3 regions of the Streptococcus sp. 27098_8_148 genome follow, and region 3 is predicted to be linked to each of the others. Evidence: predicted binding sites of a transcription regulator. Region 3 holds the regulator's gene; each other region holds the start of a gene.
The links. The regulator Rex, encoded in region 3, represses fermentation and respiration genes when NADH is low (regulators of the CRP and FNR family bind a similar motif). The targets are predictions, from matches to a motif close to TTGTGAANTANTTCACAA.
Positions count from the first base shown of each region.

Region 1: O3646_RS08645 (class II fructose-bisphosphate aldolase) is a predicted target of Rex. The motif match lies at 5,936-5,953, and genes of this name have one in related genera.
Region 2: O3646_RS06645 (zinc-dependent alcohol dehydrogenase family protein) is a predicted target of Rex. The motif match lies at 2,601-2,618, and genes of this name have one in related genera.

Region 1 covers NZ_JAPVYY010000010.1:37,063-47,717, forward strand. Annotated here, with positions in the region: gene O3646_RS08605 (ABC transporter permease) at 1-95, opposite strand, end outside; gene O3646_RS08610 (ABC-2 family transporter protein) at 97-915, opposite strand; gene O3646_RS08615 (ATP-binding cassette domain-containing protein) at 917-1,909, opposite strand; gene O3646_RS08620 (hypothetical protein) at 2,068-2,475, opposite strand; gene O3646_RS08625 (hypothetical protein) at 2,529-2,927, opposite strand; gene O3646_RS08630 (hypothetical protein) at 2,964-3,311, opposite strand; gene O3646_RS08635 (histidine phosphatase family protein) at 3,378-3,932, opposite strand; gene O3646_RS08640 (alpha/beta fold hydrolase) at 3,984-4,922, opposite strand; gene O3646_RS08645 (class II fructose-bisphosphate aldolase) at 5,007-5,888, opposite strand; gene O3646_RS08650 (hypothetical protein) at 6,233-6,685, opposite strand; tRNA gene O3646_RS08655 (tRNA-Leu) at 6,768-6,853, opposite strand; gene O3646_RS08660 (CTP synthase) at 6,976-8,589, opposite strand; gene O3646_RS08665 (B3/4 domain-containing protein) at 8,763-9,458, opposite strand; gene rpoE (DNA-directed RNA polymerase subunit delta) at 9,720-10,304, opposite strand; gene tig (trigger factor) at 10,530-10,655, opposite strand, start outside.
Region 2 covers NZ_JAPVYY010000006.1:62,318-72,972, reverse strand. Annotated here, with positions in the region: gene adhE (bifunctional acetaldehyde-CoA/alcohol dehydrogenase) at 1-1,008, shown strand, start outside; gene O3646_RS06660 (hypothetical protein) at 1,318-1,869, shown strand; gene O3646_RS06655 (hypothetical protein) at 1,879-2,184, shown strand; gene O3646_RS06650 (hypothetical protein) at 2,184-2,507, shown strand; gene O3646_RS06645 (zinc-dependent alcohol dehydrogenase family protein) at 2,671-3,723, shown strand; gene O3646_RS06640 (ABC transporter permease) at 3,882-4,268, shown strand; gene O3646_RS06635 (N-acetylmannosamine-6-phosphate 2-epimerase) at 4,439-5,137, shown strand; gene O3646_RS06630 (YhcH/YjgK/YiaL family protein) at 5,300-5,752, shown strand; gene O3646_RS06625 (ABC transporter substrate-binding protein) at 5,866-7,215, shown strand; gene O3646_RS06620 (carbohydrate ABC transporter permease) at 7,269-8,153, shown strand; gene O3646_RS06615 (carbohydrate ABC transporter permease) at 8,153-8,986, shown strand; gene O3646_RS06610 (Gfo/Idh/MocA family protein) at 9,012-10,118, shown strand; gene O3646_RS06605 (dihydrodipicolinate synthase family protein) at 10,150-10,655, shown strand, end outside.
Region 3 covers NZ_JAPVYY010000014.1:2,936-13,590, forward strand. Annotated here, with positions in the region: gene O3646_RS09390 (RluA family pseudouridine synthase) at 1-820, opposite strand, end outside; gene O3646_RS09395 (NAD kinase) at 817-1,635, opposite strand; gene O3646_RS09400 (GTP pyrophosphokinase family protein) at 1,619-2,290, opposite strand; gene O3646_RS09405 (CYTH domain-containing protein) at 2,386-2,943, shown strand; gene O3646_RS09410 (ribose-phosphate diphosphokinase) at 3,016-3,972, shown strand; gene O3646_RS09415 (cysteine desulfurase family protein) at 3,982-5,094, shown strand; gene O3646_RS09420 (DUF1831 domain-containing protein) at 5,104-5,451, shown strand; gene O3646_RS09425 (DUF4649 family protein) at 5,453-5,668, shown strand; gene O3646_RS09430 (redox-sensing transcriptional repressor Rex) at 5,798-6,445, shown strand; gene radC (DNA repair protein RadC) at 6,648-7,331, opposite strand; gene O3646_RS09440 (hypothetical protein) at 7,386-7,664, opposite strand; gene O3646_RS09445 (class A sortase) at 7,834-8,577, opposite strand; gene gyrA (DNA gyrase subunit A) at 8,591-10,655, opposite strand, start outside.

The DNA of each region.
Region 1 (10,655 bases), on a different contig from region 3:
CCCAACACACCAACCACAAAATCTACCTTGTATTCCATGATTTGCTTGATGTACTGTCTGATAAAAATCAGATGCATGCGTTGATATTTTTTCATCCTAACCTCCCTGAATGGTGATAAATGACTGGACTCGTTTCCAAATCAACTGAGACAAGCCCACCATCACTATAAGCCAGAAAAGCTGAAGCAAAAGTGCTTGAAGAATCTGACTAGCATCGTATTTCCCAACAATAATCATGACCGGAGTGTAAATTAAGGATGAGAAAGGTAAGAAGGACAGAATATCTGAAATGACCTTTGGAAAGAAAGCCAAGGGAATCAAACTACCAGACATAAAGGCCACTATGGAAGTCTTAAGTAGGTTGGAACCCCAAAGATTTTTAAATACAAAGGCTGAAAATCCAAAGCAGATATTAAAGAAAAAGTTAATCAGATAGGCCAGCGTTAAGCTAAAAAGATAAAGGGTAGTTAGTCCCAGCACTTCTACAATCCCTTGCCCAGATAAGATTTTCATCAAAACAATGACACTTAAAAATGGCAGTCCAACAGAGATAAAAATCAACCACTTGGAACCAAGCTCCGTAAAGAGGTAAGAAGCCGCAAAATGCACTGGTCGCAACAAGCGCATGATAATGGAACCATCCTTGACCTCATCACCAATCATAAAGGAAGAATCCGACCTAGTCAGAAGATTAGTCACAAAACTCATGATGATGTAGAGGGTGATATCTGCCATACTGAAGCCCTGAATCAAAGGCTCCTGGGAGGAATCAAAGACAGCCTTCCATAGATAAAAAGCCACAAAAGCACCCATGACATCGCCAATCCGATAAAGAATAAAGTTGACTCGATAGCTAATCAACTCCTGAATCCCTGCATTGATAAAGGGTTTATAACGTCTCCACAATTTGACCATCTTAGAGCTCCTTTCGATAGAAGCGACGGATAATATCTTCAATATCCGTATCTACCATCTTCAAATCACGGACCTCAAAATCAGATAAGGTTTGCTTGATAATATCGGCCGACTGGTAGCGGGAACTATCGAATTCAATATTGAGAGTATTTCCTTGTCTATCAATGGACATATCAGGCAAGCCCTCATAATGAGAGACTAGATGATTTTGACCTGGCGTCAGGTCAAAGGAGAGAGTCTTCATCTTGCCAAAGGTCTCCTTGAGCTGGCTAACCGTTCCATCAAAAATCTCTTGCCCCTTATCAATCATAAAAATCCGATCACAGAGTTGCTCAATATCACTCAAATCATGAGTAGTCAAGAGAATAGTTGTCTCTTCCTCCTGATTAATCTGGGTAATGGCCCGACGAATGTTGTCCTTGACCGACACATCCAAACCAATAGTCGGTTCATCTAAAAAGAGAACTTTGGGATTGTGAAGCAAGGAAGCCGCAATATCCGCCCGCATCCGTTGACCTAGTGAAAGAGTCCGCACAGGATCCTTGATAAATTCCTTCAAATCCAAAACTTCATTCAAAAAGTCCATGCGCTTATGGAAAAGCGAGTCCGGTACATCATAGATCTCTTTCAAAACCGTGTAGGTCTCTTGCAAAGCCAAATCCCACCATAGCTGGGTGCGTTGTCCGAAAACGACTCCAATATCCTTGACATAATCTTGGCGATTATCCTGGGGAATCTTGCCGTTAATCCGACAAAAGCCAGATGTGGGCTTCAAAATTCCTGTCAGCATTTTGATGGTGGTTGACTTCCCAGCACCATTTGCCCCGATAAATCCTAAAATCTGCCCTTTTGGAACTTCAAAAGTTAAATCCTTGACCGCTTCAAAGGTCTGCTTTTCAGGATGAATAAAGGAGCGCAAGGCTCCCTTTAACCCCGGCTCCTTAACTGTCTTCACAAAATTTTTCCGAAGATGTTGCACTTCTATCATTGCCATATCTATCTCCTAAAATCTGCCTTTTTTTCAACATAAGGAAAGAAAGCCCTAATAACACCCTATTATAGTGCAAATGTCTAAGGAAAACAAGTGTTAATTTATATCGAAAATTTTTATCCCTAAGAAAAGATAAAAAGGTGATGCTGCATCACCTACCTCTACCAAGTTAAGTCTTCAATCATGCTTCTTACTTGTGAATCAAGAGTCTTATCCTTCTTCAGTTCTCCAACCAAAGTCTGAATCTGCCGGACTAGATTTGGATCATTGTCATTATAGCATCGATGAAGCATCCAGATGTTATGCACAGTTGGACTTTTTAGAACTGACTCCAACAATAAATCCTCATAGCCTTGATGATAAAACTTCTCCACAAAGTGTACCAATTCACCTGGAGAACCAAAATCAACTTCTGGGTGGTTAGCAATGAGTTCTAATATGGGAGCAACCAAATCAAAGGGTTGAGGGGAAGCCTCCATGGCATCTACAATCTCGTCTGCCAACTCAAATTCTTGGTCTTCAGTAATTGCATCATGCAAAGCAACTAACATATCATCTTTAGTAAGCATCTGATTCTCCTTTTCAACTGTTCCATATCATTATTCGTTTTCGAACTTTTTCTTCACTCATCAAACCTTGTTTGTAAGTAGTTTTCAAACTCCTTTTGGGATAAATCACTAGGAAGTTCAAACATATACTCATATCCTTCATCACAAAAGGAAACATTCTCTTCAGGTGGAAACCATTTCCGAAGCCAGATGATATAGGAGGCATAATCTTGTAACCTGTTCGTTGAATCAAAGTAATCAATCACAAAAACATTTTTCTTGCTACTCAGTGAACTTTCCAAAGTAAGCTGAGGACTTTGATAATCCCAAGAAAGCGAGTAAGCTTTTTCAGGATTCGTCCTTTCTCTGATCAAAATACCTGGGAATTTTCCTCTCAAAGCAGTACAAAAGGCTTGTAAATCTAGGAATATGGGGCCTTTACTCTCAATAAAGACAAAATCAGCAGTACTCATCAGTCTCTCTCCTTCTTTTTAAAACTGAAAACAGACTTAACCATCAATGGCAAAATTCTCCAGACTCTCAAATGCCTGCCCCTGATAGTCAAAAGAAAAGATATGAATATCATCAAAAGTTTGATCGCAGAAAGTAACGGTTTGTCTTTCTGGCTCGATGATGGGTTTACCCAATTTTTCAGTAGCTTCTTCATCTGTGAAATACCCATAAAATTCTTGTAAATGAGGCAGTATAAATGCAAGAATACGGTAAAGATTTTTATGGTAATTGGCTGCAAGCAACTGAGCTTCCATCTCAAAGTTTCCACTTGGTTTTTCTTCCCAAGCTACAAGAACATCATCTACTTCATGTAGGTAGGCTTGCAAGGACTGATCGAATATCATGGCTATTTTTCCTTCAATTCTATTTGTAATAACAGAAAATAAAATCACATAGATTGAACTAAATGATTACCTAGATGTAACTTTCATAATTCTTTTCACACTCTTATCTTTGTCAACTAGAAAGCAATCTGGAAAAGTCATCTGTCCCCATTTTTTATAATCAAAACTTGAATCAAAATGATTGATTAAGATTCCTAGCAAATTTCCATGAGAACTCAGTAAAATGGTTTTATCTGAATACCTTTCTTCCAAGTCCTCAAATAAATCTAAAATTCTATTTAATGCTTCTCGATTGGACTCGCCTCCAATAAGAGATTTATCTGGATTTTGCCATAAATATTGAATTGTTTTTTCAAACTCAGTATCTTCAATAAATCTTGAGGATAATTTTCGCTCTCGTAACCGATTATCAAGAACTATTTTATCAAATTGAATTGGCGAGCTATTAATCGTTTCAAATGCTCGTTTATAAGGACTAGAAAAATAATAATCAATATTAAAAGAATTCAAAAAATCTAACTGATTAAGAGATGAAAATCCTTTTTCTGACAAAGTTCTATTAAAATCATCACTTGAAAATCTTGAATGAGCATGTCTAAGTAAAATATAAGAATTATTCATAAGTCATTACCTTTCAATTATTATCATCAGTCTCAATGGATTTTTAAGCCCTCAATTATTCTCTAAAAATTCTTTAATACGAGAAACAATAGCATCGCTTTGATAATGATAGAGGTCGTGAGGCGCATCCATATAGTCGACTTGAATATTCGACTGGTCGCTTGCAAATCTCTCTGCATAACGTTGCCACTCTGATTGGCTAAAGGTCGTGCCTTCACCGTTAGAAACCAGGAGTAAGGCTGGAATTTTCGGATTAATGCTAGATGGAACTTTCTTGGCATTTTCCTTTGCCAAACGGGATTCATGAAGCATGGCTTGTGACATCAACTGCTTATATGCTAGTAATTTATATTGTTGTCGTTCAGTTTCAGTCAGAGTTGGATTTTTTATATAAAAGGACTCAGGGAAATAGCGTAATAAGCCAATCTTACTGCTCCAATAGGCCACAGTAAGCAAGGCCTGATTATCCTTTAAATCTTCATAACTCGCTGGCAAGGCCCAATCCAGACCAATCAAAGCCTTCACTTCATTTGGATATTTCTCTTGCCAAGCAAGACTCTCTAAACTAGCCATAGAATGCGAAATAATCACATAAGGACCTGAAACATGAGCTTGCGCCAAAGCTTGACGGGTCTCAGAAAGGACCTCCATCACATCTCTTGAACGATCACTATCTTCACTAAAACCATATCCTGCTCGCTCCACGACAACAACTTTGTATTTTTTGGATAGGGAATCTGATAGATTCTTAAAGTCTAAAATAGGAGAGGCGATACCTGCACCGGAAAGAAAAACGATTGTTTCAGATCCTTCTCCTTTAACAGAGACATTCATTCGATGTCCATTGACTGTAACTTGTTTACCAATGGGTGTTAGAAGCTTACTTTCATTTCGTAAACTAAATTGATGAAAAACAAATGTAGCACCTAAAAAGAGCAGGAGAAAGCCACAAACGATCCAGCTAAACTGTTTAAATTTTTTCATAGGCATATTGTACAAAAATTAAATCCCGGAAGCAACTTTTCCCATACAAAAAAACAAGATCCACATGGGACCTTGCTTTCCTGTTTTCAATTAAGCTTTGCCTTCTGAACCGAATACGTCGATACGTTCTTCAACAGCTGCTGTAATTGCTTCGAAACCTGGTTTCAAGAATTTACGTGGGTCGAAGAGTTTCTTCTTATCGTATTCTGCTTCGTTTGCATCGTATTCACGTACGAATTGACGAGTAGCATTTGCAAATGCGATTTGGCATTCAGTGTTAACGTTAACTTTTGCAACACCAAGTTTGATAGCTGCTTGGATTTGATCGTCAGGGATACCTGATCCACCGTGCAATACGATTGGGAATCCTGGAACAGCTTCAGTCAATTTTTGCAAGTGGTCAAGGTGAAGACCTTTCCAGTTTGCTGGGTAAGGACCGTGGATGTTACCGATACCTGCAGCCAAGAAGTCGATTCCTGTAGCAACCATTGCTTTAGCGTCTTCGATTGGTGCCAATTCACCGTCACCGATGATACCGTCTTCTTCACCACCGATAGTACCAACTTCAGCTTCTACTGAGATACCTTTAGCATGAGCTTTTTCAACGACATCTTTCGCCAATTTAAGGTTTTCTTCAACTGGAAGGTGTGAACCGTCAAACATGATTGAAGTGTAACCAGCTTCGATACATTCAAGAGCATCGTCGTAGTGACCATGGTCAAGGTGAATAGCAACTGGTACAGTAATACCCATTGATTCTACAAGGTTTTCAATAAGGGCTTTACATACTTTGTAACCACCCATGTATTTAGCAGCACCCATAGAAGTTTGGATAAGTACTGGAGCTTTCTTAGCTTCTGCTGCACGCAAGATAGCTTGAGTCCACTCAAGGTTGTTTGTGTTAAATCCACCAACTGCATAACCATTGTCACGAGCTGCTTGGACAAATTTTTCTGCTGAAACGATTGCCATTTGTTATAGGCCTCCTATAAATTTTTGTGGGGTTAATCCCACTTACATTGTTTATTTTATCACTTTTTAGATGAAATTGCTAGCTTTTCCTGTAGCTTTAAGCGATTTCTTCCGATAAATAGGACGGAATCTCCTATCTCCTAAGACTCTCATCCTAGCAAACAAGTAAAAGAAGCTGGGACAAAAGTCCTAGCCTCTCAATTATTTTTAGATTGTCGAGCAAGACGCAGTGGTTGAGTGGGCTCTACTACGCTGATTTCATCAGCTTTTACAGCCCTACTCAACTGTGCGGAGGTGGGACGACGAAATCGAATTCTAACGAATTACCGATTTCTGTCCCACTCTCAATTCTCTTCTTTAAAATTTTTTAGTGAAAGGAGAAAGGCAATCCCGCAAATCACAAGGGATACCGCTGCAACCCATTGAGAATAGAAATAAGCAGCAAATAACTGACTGTCGGTAAATATTTTTCCAAGAAGTCCGTTTAGCACTCCCTCAAGAAAGGGAATATTCTCACACACTGCAAGGATTGACGCAAGAAAGAGTATACTGCCTGCTATCAGAAAAAGATGAAGAATCCATTTTTTGATTCTTTTTTCATCTCTGAGCAGATACTTAGAAGCAATCGCCACTAAAAAAATGAAAACATTCCATATGTTTAAGGCGATAAAATATCTAAAAGTATCCTTGTATGCGCCTATCCCCATCGCTAAAATCAGGATAGGACCGAAAAAATTAATGGCACTTCCCAATAGTACAAAAAGGCCATCGGCCAATACCAGATCCTTTTTCTTCATGTTCTCACCTCATCTCACACCTATTCTATCATAAAGTTTTGAAAAACAAAAAAAGACAGCCGAAGCTGTCTTGATTATCCGATGCGGAGAGAGGGACTTGAACCCTCACGACCTAAAGCGGTCACAGGATCCTTAGTCCTGCGCGTCTGCCAATTCCGCCATCCCCGCGATTGAGTACTTTACTAGTATATCAATCATCCACATGTTTGTCAAGATTTTTTTCAAACTTTTTTCAATGTTTGTTATTTCTTCACAAAAGGGATCAGGTCACGAAACCTGACCCTTGATTCTTATTTGCTATCGTGATTTTCAACGGCCGCTGTGATAAAGGCTGTGTAAAGTCCTTCTGGGCGGTTTGGTCGACTTGACAATTCTGGGTGGTATTGGCAAGCGACAAAGAATTTGTTGTCTGGTATTTCAACAATTTCGACCAAACGGTTGTCTGGTGAAACGCCTGAGAAGACAAAACCTGCTTCTTCGAACTGCTCTCGGAAGGCATTGTTAAACTCATAGCGGTGACGATGGCGGCGTTGCACTACTTCTTGATGGTCATAGGCTGCTGCTGCTTTCGATCCTCGCTTGAGCTTCGATGGGTAGAGTCCTAAACGAAGGGTTCCTCCCATGTCTTCCACATTGATTTGGTCCCGCATGATATCGATAATCGGGTACTTGGTTTCTGGATCCAATTCAGATGAATTAGCCCCCTCCAAGCCTAAGACATGACGGGCAAACTCGATACAGGTCAACTGCATACCGAGACAGACCCCTAACATTGGCACATCCTGTTCACGCGCATACTTGATGGCTTGAATTTTTCCTTCTGTTCCCCGTTGACCAAAACCACCTGGGACAATGATCCCATCCGCATCTCCAAGGAGTTCTGCCACATTTTCAGCTGTCACATCATTGGCATTGACCCAATTAATCTTGACTTCTGCATCATTGGCATACCCTGAGTGCTTCAAGGCCTCAACGACAGAAATGTAGGCATCTTGCAATTCTACGTATTTTCCAACCAAGGAAATCTTGACCTGCTTCTTGAGGTTCATGACCTTGTCGACCATTGCAGACCATTCTGTCATATCTGCTGCAGGAACATCCAATTTCAAATGGTCACAAACGATTTGGTCCATATTTTGTGCTTGCAAGTTCAATGGGATTTGGTATAAATGTTCCACATCAAGTGACTCGATGACAGCTTCTGGTGCGACATCACAGAATTGAGCCAACTTGTTCTTAATTCCTTGACCAGCTGGTTTTTCTGTACGGATGACCAACATATTTGGTTGAATTCCAAGACCACGCAATTCTTTCACAGAGTGTTGGGTCGGCTTGGTTTTCATTTCTCCCGCAGCCTTCAAGTAAGGTAGAAGAGTGGTGTGGATGTACATAACGTTTTCAGCACCGACATCTGCCTTCATTTGACGAAGAGCTTCAAGGAAAGGAAGGGACTCAATGTCTCCAACTGTTCCCCCGACTTCTGTGATGATGACATCTGAATCCGTCGTCGTCGCTGCTCGTTTGATCTTTTCTTTCAAGGCATCTGTAATATGAGGAATCACCTGTACAGTCGCACCCAAGTATTCTCCACGACGTTCCTTGCGAAGGACTTCGCTATAAATTTTCCCTGTTGTCACATTTGAATACTTATTCAGATTGATATCAATGAAGCGTTCATAGTGACCAAGGTCCAAGTCTGTCTCTGCGCCATCGTCTGTGACAAATACTTCCCCGTGTTGGTAAGGACTCATTGTCCCTGGGTCAATATTGATATAAGGGTCAAATTTTTGGATAGTCACTTTCAATCCACGATTTTTGAGCAAGCGACCAAGACTTGCTGCGACAATCCCTTTTCCGATGGATGATACGACACCACCCGTGACAAAAATATATTTTGTTGACATGTGCTTTCCTCTTCTTCTAATGTTGTAGAGGCCATTCCTCTTTGCAGAAAAAACAAAAATAGCTCCCTAATCCTTAGGGAGCTCCGACCTCAAAATGAGGTGCCCGAACAATATCTTACCGCAAATGGTCTACTTTGTCAAATTGAAAATTTCATGAAAATAATGTTCGCTGTTTACACGACCTTTTCCACTCCATTTTGTGTGACGAGAAATTTCTCAAATTGAAGTTGAGGAATGCAAAGAGCAAGGTCCTTGTGGATTCGTTCTAGCGCTTCTAAACGCATCTCGACTGACGTCTCGGCATTTCCTTGGATGACAAAGAGGGCGTTTTGCGTGGTCTCCTCAAATTTGTAATGGTCACTATCGCGTACATCCAACCAAGCCAGAACTCCTTTTTGATCCCGGTAGACAGGATCTGTCGGTGCGACATGTTTTTCGCTAGAAAGGATCGGGAGGAAGATATCGTCTCTTTGACTCACTGTAAATTCAATCGGTCCCTCAATCTTATCTAGGTCATGTCCTCCGATCGCGAGAAAAGACTTCAGAGATTCGACATTATAGATATCAATGATGCTATTGATCTGAGGAAGAGCACCTCGATGCTGGATGTTTCGGATAAGAGCTAGGACTGTTGGTGGATTTTTCTTGATGCTACGCCCTACTTTTTGCAAGAGGTCTGTATACCCTTTGATGACAGGAGATGCCACTACTTCTTCTATCTGACACTGGAGCGCCCATTGTTCAAGCTCTTTCTTCTTTTCAAGAAAAGAAGGGGGCAAAACTGCTTGGGGATCCACATTTCTAGCAATTCCGACCACAACTGTATCAATACCAAGAGCTACTAAACTTTGATCTAAACGAAAGTCCATCTGGAACACCTCCTATTGGGAAACCTTACACGTTTATCATACGACATTTCATCACTTTTTTCAATGCAAACAAAAAGAGAGTGGGACAGAAATCGGTCATTCGTTAGAATTCGATTTCGTCGTCCCACCTCCGCACAGTTGAGTAGGGCTGTAAAAGCTGATGAAATCAGCGTAGTAGAGCCCACTCAACCACTGCGTCTTGCTCGACAATCCAAAAACAATTGAGAGGCTAGGACTTTTGTCCCAGCCTCTTCTTATGATTTATTCTTCTTCCTCGTCTTCAGAATCCTCTTCTTCGTCGTCTTCTTCGCTTAATTCAACTTCCTCACCCAAATCATCTGGTACGATTTCATTGATTTCAGCATCGTAAGCTTCGACTTCACTCTTTTCATCGTCTGGATTTTCTTCATCATATGAAAGAGCTGGATCTGCTTCGTAAACTTCTTCGTCTTCTGGATCGTCGTCGTTGTAGTCGATCGCATCTTCGTCTCCATCCATAAAGGCATTGACACGTTTTTTCTTCCGTTTCTTAGGAGTTTCATCTTCGTCTGTTTCTTCAAGAGCGATGATTTCTTCGTCAACTTCATCGATGGCATACCATGAACGAAGACCCCATTTGTTATCTCCAAGTGGGATAAAGCTTCCATCTACATTCAATTCTGTGTAGAACAATGGAAGAGCTTCACGGATCTCGCTGTTTGATTTTTCAAGGTAAATTTGAATTTCATTTACAAGATCGCTAAAGTACATTTCATGGTCACGTCCGCGTAATTCCAAAATCGCACGCGCCACTTCAATCATAGAAAGTTCACTTTTTTCTTGTCCAGCAAATACTTCTAATTCCAAGGGTAAATCTCCTTATGTTTCATTTCCTAAATGGAGAAGGATCCGGTCTTAAACCTCATCCTATCCTCAATGATAGATTGAAAACTTCTCGCCACTAAATCTATCACGCATTTTATCGTTACACTCTATTGTACGATAAATTTCCCCTTTCGTCAAAGGAAAATTCCAGGATTCTCCATGAAATCAAAAAAAGAAGAGCCTCACGGCTCTTCTTTTTTATCTAAATTATTTTACTTTTGCTGTGCTTGTGATCACGTTCACTGCTTTCTTCACTGTGATGTCATGTTTCAACATTTCTGGTGAAAGAAGGTTGCGAACTTGTTCAACTGGCATGTTGTAATCTGCTCCCAA
Region 2 (10,655 bases), on a different contig from region 3:
GCCTTCAAACCAGATACGATCATTGCTCTCGGTGGTGGGTCACCAATGGATGCGGCCAAAGTTATGTGGCTCTTCTACGAACAACCAGAAGTGGACTTCCGTGACTTGGTTCAAAAATTCATGGATATCCGTAAACGTGCCTTCAAGTTCCCATTGCTTGGTAAGAAGACTAAATTCATCGCCATCCCAACAACATCTGGTACAGGATCTGAAGTAACTCCATTTGCCGTTATTTCTGATAAAGCAAACAACCGTAAATACCCAATCGCAGACTACTCATTGACTCCAACAGTAGCCATCGTAGACCCTGCCTTGGTATTGACAGTTCCTGGATCTGTTGCAGCAGACACTGGTATGGACGTCTTGACGCACGCGACAGAAGCTTACGTATCACAAATGGCTAGCGACTTCACAGATGGTCTTGCCCTTCAAGCTATTAAACTTGTCTTTGAAAACTTGGAAAGCTCAGTGAAGAATGCGGACTTCCATTCACGCGAAAAGATGCACAATGCGTCAACTATTGCAGGTATGGCCTTCGCCAATGCCTTCCTCGGTATTTCTCACTCAATGGCCCACAAGATCGGTGCGCAATTCCATACCATCCACGGACGGACCAATGCGATCTTGCTTCCGTACGTTATCCGCTACAACGGTACACGCCCAGCCAAGACAGCTACATGGCCTAAGTACAACTACTACCGTGCAGATGAAAAATACCAAGATATCGCTCGTATGTTAGGACTTCCATGCTCTACACCAGAAGAAGCCGTTGATGCTTACGCAAAAGCTGTGTACGAACTTGGTGAACGCTGTGGTATTGAAATGAACTTCAAAGCACAAGGGGTTGATGAAAAAGAATGGAAGAAACATTCTCGTGAATTGGCCTTCCTTGCTTACGAAGATCAATGTTCACCAGCTAACCCACGTCTTCCAATGGTAGACCATATGCAAGAAATCATCGAAGATGCTTACTATGGTTACAAGGAACGTCCAGGACGTCGTAAATAAGACGCCAACGAACAACTGATGTTTATCAGCTATCCCTCGTTCAAAAGAGCGGGGGATTTTTGATGGCCTTTTCAGGTTTCGATCGAAAAAAGGGAGCTGAGGGATTGCCTGTCTTTTTTTGCTTTTCAGACCTCCGAACCGTTTTTCATAAAAATTAGACTTTTTTTCAGAAATTGTGTTATTTTTATAGCATTCCGGGCTAATTTATGATACCCTATAGTGTGTGAATCTGCTTGTAGCTGAAGGGTTAGGATCCTTTTTCAGTTATAGGAAACGAAAAAACAAATCCAAGAAAGGAGGCCATCTCAAATGGAGTTAGAAGGTGAAGTGCAAGATCAGGCCCAGAAAATTATTGAAATGCCCCAACGAGATCGGGCAACGTCCGCTTCAGAAAATCAGCCATCATCTGCTTCGGTGGTCTCCATGTATGGGCAGGAAAGGCCCAGCATTCCGAGTCTCCATCAGCAATTGGCAGGAGCATCTGGTACCCAGACCATTCAATTACGAGAGGAATTGGTACTGGCAGTAGCGCAAAATGCTTCAGCGCAAGCGACGGTCTTTGAGGCCGAGCTCAAAGATCAGCTAGAAGTGGCCAAGGAGACGGTTTCCCATAAGGTTGCTGAGGTGTCTCAAATGGCCCACAGCATGGCTCAATTTTTAACAGATGCAGAAGTGGAGCAATTATTAGGAGAGTTCTCCATGGATACTTGCTGGGACCAAGCGGTCGAGGCGGAAAACCTGGCCCAAGCAAAGGTCTACTCGACACGTCTGTCAGATTTGGCAGGCCAACTGGAAGCTGCATCAGCCCAATTGGTGAACTTGGATAAGGGACAAGCAGTGGCCTTTGATTTTCATAAGTAGGAGAAAAAGATGTTAGAGATCCTGGGAGAGGATAGAGAACGAATTGAGGAGCTCCATCGAGAGATTAAAAAGGAGCAAGAGCGGATTGCAATTCGGAGTTTGATTGCAACGCAAAAAGCCTTGATGATGTTGGAAGGGATGAGTTTGCAGGTGACTTTGAGCGGTCAATCCGAAAAAATGCGCTCTTTTGCTACAACAACTCTAGTTAATGATTTGAAAGATGGATTTACAGGAGGAGCAGCGGACGCGGCAGAAGCAGCACTGAAATCAGTGAAAAAGCCGATTTTATTGAGTCCGATTAAAGGAGGTATGTGATGTACCATTCAGGAAATAGTGAATTAGAACAACTAGAAGATCGACATTACCGCTTCAACCAGAAACTTAGCGAGTTGGAGTGGGATTATGCGGATATGCGTATGGATGTCCGCCAACATACAGAAAATTTAGTAGACTGGCTGAGTGCCCTGCATTTTCAAGCCCCAAGTGCGGAGGCTCAAAGTGGCTTGGAGCGTTTATTTGCCTTGCAAGAAGAGTTTGAGGCAGAACTAAAGCGCTATGAAGAGCGTTTAGAAGAAGAACGTGAGCGCGAGCAGCAAGAGTACTATAAGCAGCGCCAACAATTAGAACAAGGTGATTGAAACATTCCTCTGGTAGAGATAAGAGGAATGTTTTTGTTTGCTCAAAAAACTTTTAAAAATGTGCTCATAAAATCTTGTAAGCGTTTACTTAATATGTTATAATATTCACAAAGAAACGAAAATAAAATGGTTTTATCAAACCAACAAAGAAAAGGAGTCGCTTATGAAAGCTGCAACTTATGTATCTGCAGGCAATCTGCAACTGCTGGATCAACCAAAACCAGTGATCAAAAATCCAACGGATGCCATTGTGCGTGTCTTGAAGACAACCATCTGTGGGACAGACCTTCACATCCTAGGAGGAGATGTGCCAGCTTGTAAAGAAGGCACGATTTTAGGCCACGAAGGAATCGGGATCGTCGAAGAAGTCGGCGATGCAGTGAATAACTTCAAGGTAGGCGACAAGGTCATCATCTCTTGTGTCACAGCTTGTAATACCTGCTACTACTGTAAACGTAATTTGCCTTCTCACTGTGAAGATGGTGGTTGGATTTTGGGTCACTTGATCAACGGAACCCAAGCAGAGTATGTCCACATTCCACATGCGGATGGTAGTCTTTATCATGCGCCTGAAACTGTGGATGACGAAGCCTTGGTCATGCTCTCAGATATTCTCCCAACCTCTTATGAAATCGGGGTCCTCCCATCTCATGTAAAACCTGGGGACAATGTCTGTATCGTTGGAGCTGGTCCGATCGGTCTTGCAGCTCTCTTGACTGTGCAGTTCTTCTCACCAGCTACGATTATCATGGTGGACTTGTCTGAATCTCGTCTTGAAGCGGCTAAGAAATTTGGAGCAACTCACACCATCTGCTCCAGCGATATCGCTGAAATCAAGGCCTTTATCAATGAAGTGACCGAAGGTCGTGGTGTCGATATCTCCATGGAATGTGTGGGCTATCCTGCTACCTTTGATGTCTGCCAAAACGTCATCTCTGTCGGCGGTCACATCGCCAATGTCGGTGTTCACGGAAAACCAGTTAGCTTCAATTTGGACGAATTGTGGATCAAGAACATTACCCTCAACACCGGTCTCGTCAATGCCAACACCACTGAAATGTTGCTCAATGTCCTAAAATCTGGTAAGATCGATGCAACCAAGCTCATTACCCACCACTTCAAACTCTCAGAAGTCGAAAAGGCCTATGATGTCTTTAAACATGCGGGTGAAAACAATGCACTCAAGGTTATTATCGAAAATGACATCAGTGAATGATGTGCTCATTACTCTTTGTTCATAGTTTTTTTAGTAGGGCCAGAGATATTCTGGTCCTATTTTCAGTTCCAGCTAACCGATTTCTCCTTGCAAAAAAATTTCTTTGTCTTATAATATAAGTGTAGAAAACGATTATATGGATAGAAAGGTGTGATCTTATGAAGGGCTTTCGTTACCATCGTGAATTCTGGTTGGACTTTCATTTCTGGATCTTGGTCTTGCTTTTAGCGGCTGTAGCTTTGACGATGCGGGCTCCGCTTTCGGTAGTTAGCCTCGCTTATCTTGCTTTTGTTGGGATTTTGATTCTGTTGCAGGTCTTTCAACCGCCTGTATCGACACGGAAGTACACGGAAGGTAGCTACCATTTCAATTGGACCTTCTATCGGGATATCAGACTCTATATCGATCTCTTTTTATTAGCAGGTCTCTTGGCAGGCCCAATTGCGTCATCAGATATGGCCTATTGGATCTTGCTTGGAGCTGTCGTTGGCTCTATCGGCTTTGTATTTGTTGTAAAGGAAAAAGCGACTCAAAAGATGGCTTAGGGAATCACCATGTCCTAGATCTCTGAAACTAGTTTCAGAGATCTTTTTATTTTTCCCTAAAATGTGAAACTATAATCCAATTGCACGATTAATATTGTAAGCGCTTTAAAAATAGATTATAATCAATTTACAAGTACTCGAGTTGCCTTATTATCAAAGGAGAAGGAGTTATGTCAAAGATTACAAAAGATGAACTGATTGAACAAATCAAAGACGGCATCATTGTTTCTTGTCAAGCTCTCCCTCATGAACCGCTCTATACAGAAGCAGGAGGAGTCATTCCTCTCTTGGTCAAAGCGGCTGAACAGGGTGGAGCTGTCGGAATCCGAGCCAATAGTGTCCGGGATATCAAGGAAATCAAGGAAGTGACCAAGTTACCAATTATTGGGATTATCAAACGTGATTACCCACCTGAAGAACCATTTATCACGGCTACTATGAAAGAAGTCGATGAGCTGGCAGCTTTGGATATCGCAGTCATTGCTCTTGATTGTACCAAACGTCCCCGTCATGATGGTCTTTCGATTAGTGATTTTATCCATCAAGTCAAAGAGAAATATCCAGACCAACTCTTGATGGCTGATACCTCTACTCTGGAAGAAGGATTGACAGCAGTCGAAGCGGGAGTAGACTTTGTCGGAACGACCCTTTCGGGCTATACGGACTACAGTCCGAAGGTTGATGGGCCAGATTTTGAACTGATCCATAGCCTCTGTCAAGCAGGAGTGGATGTCATCGCAGAAGGCAAGATCCACTATCCTGATCAGGCCAAGAAAATCCATGATCTTGGGGTTCGTGGGATCGTTGTAGGCGGCGCCATTACCCGACCAAAAGAGATCACCGAGCGCTTTGTCGCAGCCTTAAAATGAGAAAACAAAACAGTAGATTGAAGGAGGAGGAGACCCAATAGAGAGTAGTCGAATTCATTTAATGAGAATGTTTCAGTGAAGGGATAACGATGTAGATTTCAAGAAGGAAGTCATATTTGCTTAACTTTCTGTAACATAAATCTAGTGTTAAAGGAGAAATAGATGATATTTGATGATTTAACAAACATAAAATTGTACAAAGGGATTCATCCTAATCTGGATCAAGCGATTGATTTTCTCTATGAACACCGGAAAGATTCTTTTGAGCTAGGGAGATATGATATCGACGGTGACAAGGTCTTTCTCGTTGTTCAAGAAAACACCCTTAACAAAGATGAAAATAATCGCTTTGAACATCATCGCCGTTATGCCGACCTTCATTTATTAGTTGAAGGGCATGAATTCTCTAGCTACGGTTCCCGTATCCTAGATGAAGCTATTCCATTTGATGAAGCAAGTGATATTGGCTTTGTTCATTGTGAGAAATTCTATCCACTTCATTTGGGCTATCATAATTTTGCAGTCTTCTTCCCTGGTGAACCTCACCAACCAAATGGTTATTCAGGTCAGGAAGAAACAGTCAGAAAATATTTATTCAAAATTGCGATTGATTAGATGTCTTAAATAGAAAATGGAGGAGATAGGCAATATAGTTAGTTTTTTCGGAGAAGTTAAGTCTTCAAAGCGCTGATTACATATTTTGTATTTAAAACAGAAAGAGGAAAACAATGAAAAATAGTAAGAAAATTCTTTTCGCTTTGGTTCTCGCGTTATTCGCATTGTTTGTCACTGCATGTTCATCTTCAAAAAATGATGCAGAAGGAAGTAATAAAACTGGAGAATTATCTGGTGAAATTGTAATGTGGCACTCATTTACTCAGGGGCCTCGGTTAGAAAGTATTCAAAAATCAGCTGATGAGTTCATGAAGAAGCATCCAAAAGTTAAAATCAAGATTGAGACATTTTCATGGAATGACTTCTATACAAAATGGACGACTGGATTAGCAAATGGCAATGTTCCAGATATTAGTACAGCTTTGCCAAACCAAGTTATGGAAATGGTAAATTCAGATGCCTTAGTTCCATTGAATGATACCGTTAAGAAAATCGGAGAAGATAAATTTAATAAAACAGCATTAGATGAAGCGAAGGTTGATGGCAATTTTTATTCTGTTCCTTTGTATTCACATGCTCAAGTCATGTGGGTTCGCACTGATTTATTGAAACAATATAATATTGAAGTTCCAAAAACATGGGACCAGTTGTATGAAGCTTCAAAAAAATTAAAAGAAAATGGAGTTTATGGATTGTCTGTTCCTTTTGGGACAAATGACCTGATGGGTACACGCTTCTTAAATTTCTACGTACGAAGCGGTGGCGGAAGTCTGTTGACAAAAGATTTGAAAGCTAACTTGACAAGCAAGCTGGCCCAAGATGGAATTAAATATTGGGTGAAGATGTACAAGGAATTTTCTCCTAAAGATTCATTGAACTTTAATGTCTTGCAGCAAGCTACTTTGTTCTATCAAGGAAAGACAGCCTTTGACTTTAACTCAGGTTTCCATGTAGGTGGTATTCAAGCAAATAGCCCTCAATTGATTGATGCAATTGACGCCTATCCGATTCCAAAAGTAAAAGAATCAGATAAAGATTATGGTATTGAAACTTCTAATATTCCATTGGTAGTTTGGAAGAATTCCAAACATCCAGAAGTAGCGAAAGCATTCTTAGAATCTTTGTATGAAAAGAAAGATTATATTAGCTTCTTAGATTCAACTCCTGTTGGAATGTTGCCTGCCATCAAAGGAATTAGTGATGATCCAGCCTATAAAGATAATGACGTTCGCAAGAAATTCCAACATGCAGAAGAAGTTATTACAAAAGCAGCAGAAAAAGGTACAGCTATTGGATATGAAAATGGTCCAAGTGTTCAAGCTGGAATGTTAACAAACCAACATATCATTGAACAAATGTTCCAAGATATTATTACAAATGGTAAAGATCCAATGGAGGCTGCTAAGGATGCAGAAAAACAATTGAACGATTTATTCGAAACTGTAGCAGTTGATGTTAAATAATAATAGCAGAGGCTACAATAATGTAGCCTCTGTTTTTAGAGAGGAAAAAGCATATGGTCAAAAATAGAAATTTGACTCGATGGGTGTTTGTGTTACCTGCTATTATCATTGTTGGACTATTATTTGTTTACCCATTTTTCTCCAGCATTTATTTTAGCTTTACAAACAAACATTTGATCATGCCGCGGTATAAATTTGTAGGATTAGCAAATTATAAAGCAGTTTTATCGGATCCTAATTTCTACAATGCCTTCTTCAACTCCCTTAAATGGACAGTCTTTTCTCTTGTGGGACAAGTGCTTGTTGGTTTTGTATTAGCACTTGCATTGCATAGAGTTAGACGTTTTAAGAAGTTATATAGGACATTGTTGATTGTTCCTTGGGCGTTCCCAACTATTGTCATTGCCTTTTCTTGGCAATGGATCTTAAATGGAGTATATGGTTATCTACCTAACTTGATTGTGAAATTAGGACTGATGAATCACGTCCCTGGATTTTTGACAGAAAGTACGTGGGCTTTCATCTGTTTAGTGTTTATTAATATTTGGTTTGGTGCCCCTATGATCATGGTCAATGTTCTATCTGCCTTACAAACGGTTCCGGAGGAACAGTTTGAAGCGGCTAGGATTGATGGAGCCTCCAGTTGGCAAGTTTTTCGATTTGTAATTTTACCTCATATTAAAGTAGTAGTCGGATTACTTGTTGTACTTAGAACAGTATGGATCTTTAATAACTTTGATATTATCTATCTGATTACAGGTGGAGGCCCTTCAAACGCAACAACAACATTGCCAATATTTGCATATAATCTCGGATGGGGAACAAAACTCCTTGGGCGTGCCTCAGCGGTAACAGTCTTGCTATTTATTTTCTTATTGGCAGTATGTTTCATTTACTTTGGAGTAATTAGTAAATGGGAGAAGGAGGGTAGAAAATGATGAAGAGAAGAACAAATGTACTCCTTGATATTGGGTCACATGTTGTTTTAGTTATTTCAACTATTATCGCAATTTTTCCTTTAGTTTGGATCCTCCTATCTTCTGTGAAAGGAAAAGGAGAATTAACCCAATTTCCAACAAGATTTTGGCCTAAACAGTTTACTCTAGATTATTTTACGCATGTCATTAATGATCTACATTTTATAAATAATATAAAAAATAGCTTGTTAATCGCATTAACGACAACAGTTATCGCTATTATCATTTCTGCAATGGCTGCTTATGGTATTGTTCGATTCTTTCCAAAATTAGGGGCGATTATGTCCCGGTTGCTTGTAATTACCTATATCTTCCCTCCGATTTTATTGGCAATTCCTTATTCGATCGCCATTGCAAAAGTTGGATTGACCAATAGTTTAATTGGTTTAATGATTGTTTATCTTTCATTTAGTGTTCCTTATGCAGTGTGGTTGTTAGTAGGGTTCTTTCAAACAGTTCCAATTGGAATCGAGGAAGCAGCAAAAATAGATGGTGCGAATAAATTTGTCACCTTCTATAAAGTGGTATTACCAATTGTAGCACCAGGAATTGTTGCTACAGCGATCTATACCTTTATCAATGCCTGGAATGAATTTCTTTATGCATTGATCCTGATCAATGATACAAGTAAGATGACTGTTGCAGTGGCTTTGCGTTCATTAAATGGTTCGGAAATACTGGATTGGGGAGATATGATGGCGGCATCTGTAATTGTAGTATTGCCTTCAATTATCTTCTTCTCAATTATCCAAAATAAAATCGCAAGTGGTCTTTCTGAAGGATCCGTAAAATAGTAAAAATAGGAATAGGAGAAAAACAATGGTTGTAAATTATGGTGTTGTCGGCACAGGATACTTTGGTGCTGAATTAGCAAGATATATGAAAAAAAATGATGGTGCAGTAATTACAGTTGTGTATGATCCAGAAAATGCAGAAGCTGTAGCAGAAGAATTAGGAGCACGAGTGGCTTCGTCACTAGATGAATTGGTTCAAAGTGACGATGTGGATTGTGTGATCGTGGCTTCCCCTAATAATTTGCATAAAGAACCCGTGATTAAAGCTGCTCAGAATGGAAAAAATGTATTTTGTGAAAAACCGATTGCTTTATCATATGAAGATTGTAAAGAGATGGTAGAAACATGTAAAGAAAATGGTGTGATTTTCATGGCTGGTCACATTATGAATTTCTTTAATGGTGTCCATCATGCTAAAGAATTGATTAATCAAGGGGTTATTGGGGACGTTTTATACTGTCATACAGCGAGAAATGGCTGGGAAGAACAACAACCATCCATTTCATGGAAAAAAATTCGTGAAAAATCAGGGGGCCATCTTTACCACCATATCCATGAGTTGGATTGCGTTCAATTTTTAATGGGAGGTATTCCTGAAACAGTTACGATGACAGGTGGAAATGTAGCTCACCAAGGAGAAAACTTTGGTGATGAAGATGACATGATTTTTGTCAATATGGAATTCCCTGGCAAGCGATTTGCCTTGCTTGAATGGGGTTCTGCCTATCGTTGGGGAGAACACTATGTCTTGATTCAGGGAACGAAGGGTGCTATAAAATTAGACCTATTTAATTGTAAAGGTACTCTGAAAGTAGATGGAAAAGAATCATATTTCTTAATTCATGAATCTCAGGAAGAAGATGATGACCGTACAAGAATTTATCATAGCACGGAGATGGATGGTGCTATTGCCTATGGTAAACCAGGGAAACGAACTCCATTGTGGCTATCTTCTGTTATTGATAAAGAAATGAAATACCTTCATGACATAATGAATGGTGCTCCTGTATCAAAAGAATTTGAAAAACTATTAACCGGAGAAGCGGCGTTAGAAGCGATTGCGTCTGCTGATGCTTGTACTCGTTCCATTAATGAGGACCGAAAAGTTAAATTATCAGAGATCATGGGTTAATAATATTACTGATACGACAAAAGGAGAAAAAATGTCAGATTTAAAAAAATATGAAGGAGTCATCCCCGCTTTTTACGCCTGCTATGATGACCAAGGAGAAATTAGCCCGGAGCGGGTACGTGCGCTGGTAGAATATTTTATCGCGAAAGGTGTGCAGGGCTTGTATGTCAACGGATCCTCTGGCGAATGTATTTACCAGAGCGTGGCCGATCGCAAGCTGATTCTAGAAGAAGTGATGGCAGTAGCTAAAGGAAAATTGACCATCATTGCTCACGTAGCCTGCAACAACACCAAGGATAGCGTGGAATTGGCACGACATGCAGAAGAACTAGGAGTGGATGCCATTGCGGCCATTCCGCCGATCTATTTCCGCTTGCCAGAATACAGTGTTGCCCACTACTGGAATGAAATCAGTGCAGCCGCACCCAATACAGACTTTGTCATCTACAATATCCCGCAATTGGCAGGGGTCGCTTTGACACCGAGTCTTTACAAGGAAATGTTGAAAAATCCACGGGTGATTGGGGTGAAAAATTC
Region 3 (10,655 bases):
CCTCTAGAAATGGATGATAATAGGATAGACGATGACAATGAAGGGCTTGGCGCTCAATGCCGTCTTCTAAACTGCCGCCATAGAGATCATCTCCCAAGAGCGGAAAACCAATATGGGAAAAATGAACGCGGATCTGGTGGGTTCGACCTGTGTGTAACTGAATATCCACTAGGTGAATATCACCAAAAGATTGAACAACCTGGTAGCTAGTATGAGCATACTTGCCACCTTTAGCTACCTTGCGGGTGATAATTGAATCTTCATCACGCGCAATCGGAGCAATAATCTCTCCGACAGGATCAAGCTTCCCAGATCCCTTGACCAAGGCATAATAGCGTTTCTGAATCGATTTAGACTGCAATTGCTTATCTAATCGAGCATGAGCATAACCATGTTTGGCAAAGAGCATAACGCCACTAGTGTCCTTGTCCAGGCGAGTGACAATGTGAACCTGCTGGTTCTCGTAGCCCTGCTTCACATAGTAGCCTTTTACAAAATTGGCTAAGGTATTGGAATGAATCGCACTTGGAATAGAAGCAATCCCAAAGGGTTTGTTTAAGACCAAAAAATGATCATCTTCAAACAAAATATCCAAAGGCCGATCCATGGGTTTTAGGGTTTCAAAACCTTCTTCTGCCGGAATATCAATGACCAAGCGATCCCCAATATCCAACAAATAAATCGCATTCTCCGGACGTCCATTGACAAGGATCTGGCCACCACGAAACTTAATCTTTGCTAAGAGCCCCTTAGAAACCTCATGCTTTTTCAGGAAGGTCTTGACCTTGACATGCTCATCGACAATGAATTCAAATCTCATTCTCTATCATCTCCGATAAAGGCATCCTTGACCCGATTCCAGAAGCTGGTGTGACTGGAGCTTGCCACAAAATTGATCTTATGGTTGTCAATCTGGTATTCTACCTTTGCAATATTGCGGTAAGAATAGGTTGAATTGTCAACAGAGATAATGTGAAAGCCAGGTCTCGTCGGTGTAATCTCGATCTTATCCTTTTTAGGGACAATGACAGAAGAACCCAAGGTACGATAAACACGGTTGTTGAGACTGGCGATTTCAGCAATCTGCAGCGCCTCAATAGTTGGGTGAAGGACTGCTCCTCCCAAGGATTTGTTGTATGCCGTACTTCCTGTCGGAGTCGAAACAGTAATGCCGTCTCCTCTGAAGCGCTCAAAATCCACTCCATTAATCGTAAGATCGGCAACCATGGTCCGGTCGCTTCTCTTAATCGTCGCTTCGTTCAAAGCTCTCATGGTACGGGTTTCCCCATTTTCGAAAGTAATCTTGACATTCAAAATAGGGTAAGAAACCTTAGCTCCTGTATCATATTTTAAATTTTCAACCAGCTTATCGATTTCACTGTCTAAGTAATCTGTATAGAATCCTAAGTGTCCGGTATGGACGCCAACAAATCGCACCCGATCCAACTGGTGTTCATACTTGTGAAAGGCCGATAGCAACATTCCATCGCCACCAATTGAAATCACAATATCCGGGTGCTTCTCCGTCAAAATAAAATTATTTTTCCGAAGCTTGTAGCGCAACTGCTGAAAAACCTCTTCACTTTGACGCTTGCGATTGCGAATAATGGATACTTTTTTACCTGTAGTCTTCATCTGTGTCATCACTATTTCCAACGCCATCATTTAACTTACGATGAAGTGGATCAAACAGGGCTTGAGCCTCCTGAATCGCATCCCGAATTGCCCCCATCTCTTCATCCAAAAGATAGGCCAGGTTTGCTGTCGTCTCTAAGCGTTTTTTGATCTCGTCTGGAAAGTCTCCTTTATATTTATAATTGAGCGAGTGTTCAATGGTTGCCCAAAAATTCATGGACAAGGTCCGAATTTGAATCTCTGCTAAGATCGTTTCATTTCCATCAATGGTATCAACCGGGTACTCGACCACGACGTGGTAACTCCGGTAGCCACTTGATTTCTTGTGGCGGATGTAGTCTCGCTCTTGGACCACGCGCATATCCTGCCGTTGTCTCAGAACCTCTAGGATCTCATCCACATCATCCACAAACTGGACCATGATGCGAAGACCAGCAATATCTTGCATATCCTGAGCCAGATTTTCTTCAGAAATATTTCTTCGGATCATCTTTTCGCGAATGCTCTCAATCGGCTTGACCCGTCCTGTGACAAACTCAATTGGAGAATGCTTTTGTTGCTTACGATATTGCTTACGAATCCCACGCAGTTTGATTTTTAATTCCCCAACTGCTTGGATATAGGGATCTAAGAAGTTTTCCCAATCAATTGCCATCCTACCACCTTGTAATCTGAACCATTTTTGTATACAATAAACACATCTCTTATTATATCATGAATCGCTTTTGAAAAAAAGCAAAGGACTACAAAATGAACCATTTAGAAATTGAATACAAAACCTTGCTAGATAAGGAGGAATACCAATCCCTCCTTCCACTTTTTGCTGATACAGAATTGGTTGTCCAAACCAATCACTATATCGATACACACGACCAGCTCATCCGTAAGGAAAAAATGGCCTTGCGGGTGCGTACTTTCACAGATCAAGCTGAGTTGACTCTCAAAGTCCCTGAGGCAGTTGGCCATTTCGAGTACAATCAAAACCTCAGCCCCGAAGAAACCGAGGCGATCCTTCAACACCAACAGTTTCCTGACGGAGAAATCAAAAACCTCTTAATCTCTAAAGAAATCTCTGTTGAGCAACTCGCTGTCTGGGGAAGCCTTACAACAGAACGATTCGAAAAAGAAACAGCTGCAGGATTGGTGGCACTAGACCACAGTCTCTATCTAGACACTGAAGATTATGAATTAGAAATCGAGGTCGAAACCGCTGAGCAGGAAGAAAATTTCCATCAGTTCATCAAAGAGCATGGAATCGTCTACAAAGCTGCAAAAAATAAAATCGCAAGATTGGCGGAAAGATTGTAAAATAGCTGAAATTATCGCAAATTTTTGCTAAAATAGTGCTAAGATCAAAAATCTAAATGAGGTTGGAATCACATGTCAGATAAAAAAAATATGAAGCTCTTCTCTCTCAATTCAAATCCAGAGATTGCGCAAAAAATCGCGGATCATGCTGGGGTTCCACTTGGGAAAATTTCATCCCGTCAATTCTCAGATGGTGAAATCCAAGTCAATATTGAGGAAAGTGTTCGTGGATATGATATTTATATCATTCAATCAACCAGTTTCCCTGTCAACAATCACTTGATGGAACTCTTAATTATGGTGGATGCTTGCCAACGGGCCAGCGCAAATACTGTCAATGTGGTCATGCCTTACTTCGGTTATGCTCGCCAAGACCGGACTGCTGCTCCTCGCGAACCAATTACTGCTAAGCTTGTCGCAAATATGTTGGTCAAAGCTGGGGTGGATCGTGTCGTCACTCTGGATCTCCATGCAGTGCAAGTCCAAGGTTTCTTCGATATTGCCGTGGATAACCTCTTTACCGTTCCACTTTTTGCAGAACACTACATCAACAAAGGTCTAACTGGTCCTGATGTCGTAGTCGTCAGCCCTAAAAACTCTGGTGTCAAACGAGCTCGCAGTTTAGCAGAATATCTTGATGCACCGATTGCGATCATTGATTACGAGCAAGATGATGCGAACCGTGATTATGGCTATATTATCGGGGATGTCAAAGACAAGAAAGCGATCTTGATTGACGATATCCTCAATACTGGTAAGACATTCTCAGAAGCTGCGAAAATCGTCGAACGCGAAGGTGCTACTGAAATTTATGCTGTATCAAGCCATGGTTTATTTGTAAAAGGTGCTGTCGAGTTATTAGACCAAGCTCCGATCAAAGAAATCTTAGTAACCGATTCTGTTGCTCCAAACGGACCAACTCCTAAAAATATTAACTATCTGACAGCTAGCGAACTGATCGCTGAAGCTATTGTTCGCATTCAAGAAAGAAAACCTGTTAGTCCTCTATTTGCCTACCACAAGAAATAAGGTCTTAATGTGATATATTTTGATAATGCCGCAACAACTCCCCTTCTACCTGAAGTCATTGATAAAATGTCTGAAACTATGAAGACCACTTTTGGAAATCCATCGAGCCTTCATGCTCATGGACGGATGGCTAGTAAACTTCTCCGGGAATCTCGCGAGCAGATTGCTCAGTCTCTCCATACTCTTCCAAATCGTATTTTCTTCACTTCAGGTGGATCAGAAAGTAATAATACCGTTATAAAAGGCTACTGCTTGAAACACCAAGCAGATGGCAAACACATCATTACGACCGCTTTGGAACACCATGCGGTTCTAGAACCCATCGAATACCTTGTAGAACGTTTCGGATTTGAAGTGACGATCGTCCAACCAAGAGATGGACGCATTCAGGCTAGTGATATCAAGGCTGCACTTAGACCGGATACCATTCTTGTCTCTACCATGTTTGCCAATAACGAGACAGGCGATCTTCTACCGATTAAAGAAATCGGAGAACTCTTAAAAGATCATCCAGCTGCCTTTCACGTTGATGCGGTTCAAGCAATTGGAAAGGTCCCTGTCTATCCCGAAGAGTTGGGAATTGATTTTCTCAGTGCTTCTGCCCACAAATTCCATGGACCAAAGGGCGTCGGCTTCCTTTATGCAGCCGCCCCAGATTTTGATAATCTCTTACATGGTGGGGATCAGGAAAATAAGATGAGAGCCAGCACGGAAAATCTTATTTCTATTGTCGGGATGGCAACCGCCCTTCAGCAAGCTACACTTCACCAAGAAGAAAATTTCAACCAGGTTCAAAAACTCGGCCAAGAGCTAGTCAATGGTTTAGCAGCCTACGACTACTACGTAAATGCGAATGACGATCATCTTCCATTTGTTTGGAACCTTGGCTTTCCGGGTGTCCAAAATGACGTTTTACTGATGCGACTCGATCTTGCTGGAATTTCTGTCTCTACAGGTTCTGCTTGTACCGCTGGTACAGTTCAACCCAGCCATGTCCTTGAGGCACTCTATGGAAAAGATAGCTCACGCCTAAAAGAATCCCTTCGAATTAGTTTTTCAGAACTCAATACCGTAGAGGAGGTTCAAGACTTCCTCTCAAAACTTAAAGAAATTTTATCATAGGAGAACAATATGGCTTTTGAAACAAGTGTTTCATTGAAAGACTGCAAATATACCTATAGTCTACACCCAAATGTTAAAAAATATACCTTACGTGACAATACATTCGCTGTTACAAAAGTTGGAAATTACGAGTTAAATCGTTTGCTCGAAGCCGTTCCAAATAGTGGCGAAGGCTTCCTACTTAAAATCATTTTCAATAAAGATTTTACAGGTTTTAAGATCAATATTACAGACAAGTCTGGGCTTCGCCTGGTTAATATCTTTAAAAATCCAGAAAATAACATTATCCAACAAAAATTCTATTTCCTAATGGATAGTCTTGTCGAAAGAGAAATTTTCAACAAAACAGAGGCCTAATATGGTAACCCTAACTTATATCGATGCTTATCAAGTAGAACGAACGACTACTTATCCTGACCTTGCAGCCTGTATCCTAGCTTTTTCAGGCTGTGTAACCTTGCCTGACTCTTACTCAATCGTATCCATTGAATACAAGGGGGAAAAACTCCCCTATACAGGACGAGTCGATGGACTCTATGCTTTTTTGAAAAAGGTAGAACAAGCTGAAAACTAAGCTGATGCTGATGGAACTCTCCATCGCCATCAGCTTTTTCTTTAGACAAAAATATTTTTGAAAAAACACTCTAGATAGTTGATTTTTTCACAATCTTCCTATACAATAAGAGGGAAAGGTTGTGATATTGTGAAACATGATAAAAATACTCCAATTCCACGCGCAACAGCAAAACGCTTATCGCTCTACTACCGCATTTTTAAACGTTTTAACTCTGAAAAAATAGAGCGCGCCAATTCCAAGCAAATTGCTGATGCAATAGGGATTGACTCTGCTACTGTTCGCCGAGATTTCTCATATTTTGGTGAATTAGGAAGACGTGGATTTGGTTATGACGTAAAAAAACTGATGAACTTCTTTGCCGATCTCTTAAATGACAATGCCATTACCAATGTCGCTATTGTGGGGATCGGAAATATGGGAAGTGCGCTTCTCAACTATCGCTTCCATGAACGCAATAAGATGAAAATTGTCATGGCGTTTGATCTAGACGATCATGAGCTGATCAATACCAAAAGTAAGGACGGAATTCCCATTTACGGTATTTCCACCATCAAAGAAAAGCTCAAACAAGAAGGCATTCAAACAGCCATCCTTACTGTTCCTAGCGTCAAGGCTCAAGAAGTTGCTAGTCTTTTGGTAGACGCTGGTGTCAAGGGAATTCTCAGCTTCTCACCAGTACATCTAACAGTCCCTAAAGATGTCGTCGTTCAATATGTCGATCTCACCAGTGAATTGCAAACACTCCTTTATTTCATGCGAAAAAACGAAGAATAAAGACTTATACATTAACAAGAAAAGAGGCTGGGACAAAAGTCCTAGCCTCTCAATTATTTTTGGATTGTCGAGCAAGACGCAGTGATTGAGTGGGCTCTACTACGCTGATTTTAACAGCTTTTACAGCCCTACTCAACTGTGCGGAGGTGGGACGACGAAATCGAATTCTAACGAATTAACGATTTCTGTCCCACTCTCTTTTTTATGCCAAATAATCGGTTTCTTCACGGTAACTATAATAGTTTTCTTCAGATACAATCAAGTGATCCAATAGGGTTAAACCCATCACTTCACAGGCCTCTAAAACTCGTTGCGTTACTTCATCATCATTTTTACTGGGAAATACGGCACCAGATGGATGATTGTGCGCCAAGATGATAGAGGTTGCCATGTGCTTCAGTGCATAATGCAGGATTTCACGTGGCTCCGCAATACTTCGATTCACGGTTCCAATAAAAATGGTCTGCTGATGAATAATTTCATTCTGCGTATTTAAATAGAGGGCAACCAGGTGCTCCTGTTTCTTATGGCCGATTTCCTGTTGAATTTTATGGGCCAATTTCTGGCTGCTCATGATCTGTTCAGAACTCATCAATTCGTCTTTATGAATCCTTCGTCCAAACTCAATCACAGCCTGAAGTTCGATGGCCTTCACCCGGCCAATACCTGAGATTTCCTGTAGCTCCTCTAGGGTTAATTGACTTAACTCCTTTAAACTATTAACCGAACTCAAAAGACCTTGTGCAATCTCATAAACGCTTTTTTTCTTATTGCCTGTCCGTAAGAGAATGGATAGCAATTCTTGATGACTCAGCTTATCTACCCCTTCAGAAACCAAACGTTCTCTAGGAAGCAAAGATGGTTCAATAAATGATATGTCGTACATAATTTCCTCCTCACTTATTAATTCGTAATAAATAGAGAAAACGACGACCTTGCATTATTTACAGGCAATTTCTTCCTTCAAATCATCTAACACTAAGACTTCATCTTTATTAAAGCGGATCTGGTAACCTGTTTGAACTTGTTCAAGCTCTTTTAAAAACTGTTGAATTTCACAGCGAATCAAGTACTCCTGGCTCTGAGGAATGGCCTCTAAAGCTTGGTAGACCTGCTCTACTTCATAGATTCCTTTCGTAATTAAACCATTTCGTGGAAAATCGTTTACTAAGAGATTATAGAAATGATGCAAGAGATGGTAAATTCGCTCTTTTGTCACTATTCTACCTCCTTATCATACTCTTTCCCCTTTATTATATACTGATTTTCCCTTAATATTATGACAAGTTCCTTACATTATATTACCAATCTCTTACAATTTTACAAGAATTTCTCCTAGCTTCCTACATAGAAAAAGCCCAGACATTTCTGTCTCGGGCTTTATTTTCTTAAAGTTGCATTTGATTATAAGACTTGCTGAATGAATCCAGGATGTCTTTTGGAGCCTTGTCATAGTCAACAGAGGTTTCCAAATTTCCTTTTACAATCGTACGGTAAGTCGCTGCAGCATCCTCACAGGTCACCAAGGTGATCTCATTAACGCCTTCACGATCTTGAATGACATCTACACGATCTGGAGTCACTGTCTCAACTGACGAGATGACATAAGTATAGATTTTTTCTTTGTCCGTGATGTAGATCTTCATACCAGCCTTGGCTTTCTCTAATGGTGAGAATAACATGGCATTTGCTCCAGTTAGGCCAAATACGTGGTGACTAGCAAGAGAATAATTGCCTTGCCCCATGACTTGGTTTTCCTTCATGGTCCCTGCTCCGTAGTAGAGGGCTACATTTTCAAGCCCCTTAAAGATCGGAAGGTTCATGTTTAATTCAGGAATCGAAATCCCCCCAATTACTGGTAGCTTTTGAGCTTGCCATTGGGCATTGATGACGGCTTCCGTCGAGAGTGACTGGACATGTTGGAAATCAAAGCTCGTCTTCACTTCTTTATTCTTATCAATGGTTTTTTTATCGACCTTGCTAACCTGGTATTGGTTGGTATGCCAAACCATAATCATGTTTCGGATCGGAGCATTGAAAATCAAGAGAAGCGAGAGAATAATCAAAAGTGTTGCAACGATGTTGATAAGAGTATTGCGTAAACTCTTTTTCTTTTTTCTTTTGCGTGACATGCTGTCCCCTTATCTATTCGTTTTCTTCCACTACTTCTTCATCTTTTTCTTCGGGTTGGACTGTTGTAAAGGTCACAATTTTCGCATCCTGATCCAGTCTCATAACTTTCACACCCTGAGTTGAACGACGCGTTTGAGAGATATTCCCAACACTTGTGCGGATCATAACTCCGGTATCGGTAATGATCATCAGATCTTCATCCCCTTTAACAGTTAAAAGACCAGCTAAGGGACCATTTTTCTCTGTGATATTGGCTGTCTTGATTCCTTTACCGCCACGGCCTTTGGTTGGATATTCGCCAGCCATTGTCCGCTTACCATACCCTTTTTCAGTGATGATCAATACTTCATCTTGATCCGTAACGACGCTAGCCCCAACAACCTTATCTCCTTCGCGGAGATTCACACCACGTACACCTGTGGCAGAACGTCCCATATTCCGGACTACAGCCTCATTAAAGCGGACAGAATAACCATACTTGGTACCGATAATGACGTCAGCATTGCCATCTGTAAGGAAGACATTGATCAATTCATCCTCATCGCGCAGATTTAGAGCTTTGAGACCGTTCTGACGAATATTTGAAAATTCAGCTACATTGGTCCGCTTGACCAAACCTTGTCGCGTCGTAAAGAAGAGATATGCTTCGTCACTGCGATCTTGCTCCACATTGATAATGGTTTGAATCGATTCACCTTCGTCCAATTTTAAGAGGTTGACGATTGGTAATCCTTTGGCTGTCCGGCCATATTCTGGAATCTCATAACCTTTCAGACGATAGACACGCCCTTTATTGGTAAAGAAGAGCAAATGATCATGGGTGCTCGTAGAGACCAGTTCACGGACAAAGTCATCATCTTTGACACCAGTTCCCTGAACACCACGTCCACCACGTTTTTGAGCCGTAAATTCCGCTTGATCCAAACGTTTGATGTAGCCTTTGTTAGAAAGGGTGATCAAGACATCTGTTTCTTCAATCAAGTCCTCATCTTCAAGAGAAAGGACTTCTCCGATCATCAACTCAGTTCGGCGAGCATCGCCAAACTTGCGTTTGACTTCTTCCAGTTCTTCCTTGATGATGGTCGCCACACGTTCTGGCTTCGCCAAAATGTCAGCCAAATCAGCAATCAAGGCAACCAAATCATCGTATTCACTTTGGATCTTGTCTCGTTCCAAACCAGTCAAACGACGAAGACGCATGTCCAAAATGGCTTGACTTTGACGTTCAGAAAGCTTGAATTTAGCCATCAATTCAGCTTGTGCTTCAGCGTCTGTCTGGCTATTGCGGATAATCCGGATCACTTCATCGATGTGATCCAAGGCGATGAGCAAACCTTCTAAAATATGGGCACGTGCTTCCGCTTTTTCTTTATCAAAGATAGTCCGGCGAGTCACCACTTCTTTCTGGTGCTCAATATAAGCCCCTAAAATTTGGCGAAGAGAAAGAATCTTTGGAACACCATTTTGGATCGCCAACATATTGAATCCAAAATTGGTTTGCATTTGTGTCATCTTAAAGAGGTTGTTCAAAATAACGTTGGCCGAAGCATCTCGGCGGACCTCAATGACAAAACGAACCCCTTCACGGTTTGATTCATCCCGTACAGCTGTAATCCCTTCGATCCGTTTTTCTTGCACCAAGCGAACGATGTGCTCGTGCACCTTGGTTTTATTGACCATATAAGGGAACTCAGTGACAACAATCCGTTCACGGCCACTCTTGGTTACTTCAATCTCTGTACGAGAACGAAGAACGATTGATCCTTTTCCGGTTTCATAGGCTTTGTGGATACCTGATTTCCCCATGACCAAAGCACCTGTCGGAAAATCTGGACCAGGAAGAACTTCCATGAGTTCACGGGTCGTTACCTCAGGATTATCCATCATCAGCTTCACTGCATCAATGGTTTCTCCCAGATTGTGTGGAGGAATATTGGTTGCCATCCCAACGGCAATCCCTGTAGCACCATTAACCAGAAGGTTAGGGAAACGTGCAGGTAAGACTAGAGGTTCGCGCTCACTGGCATCATAGTTATCAACGAAATCAACTGTATTTTTATTGATATCCCGCAACATT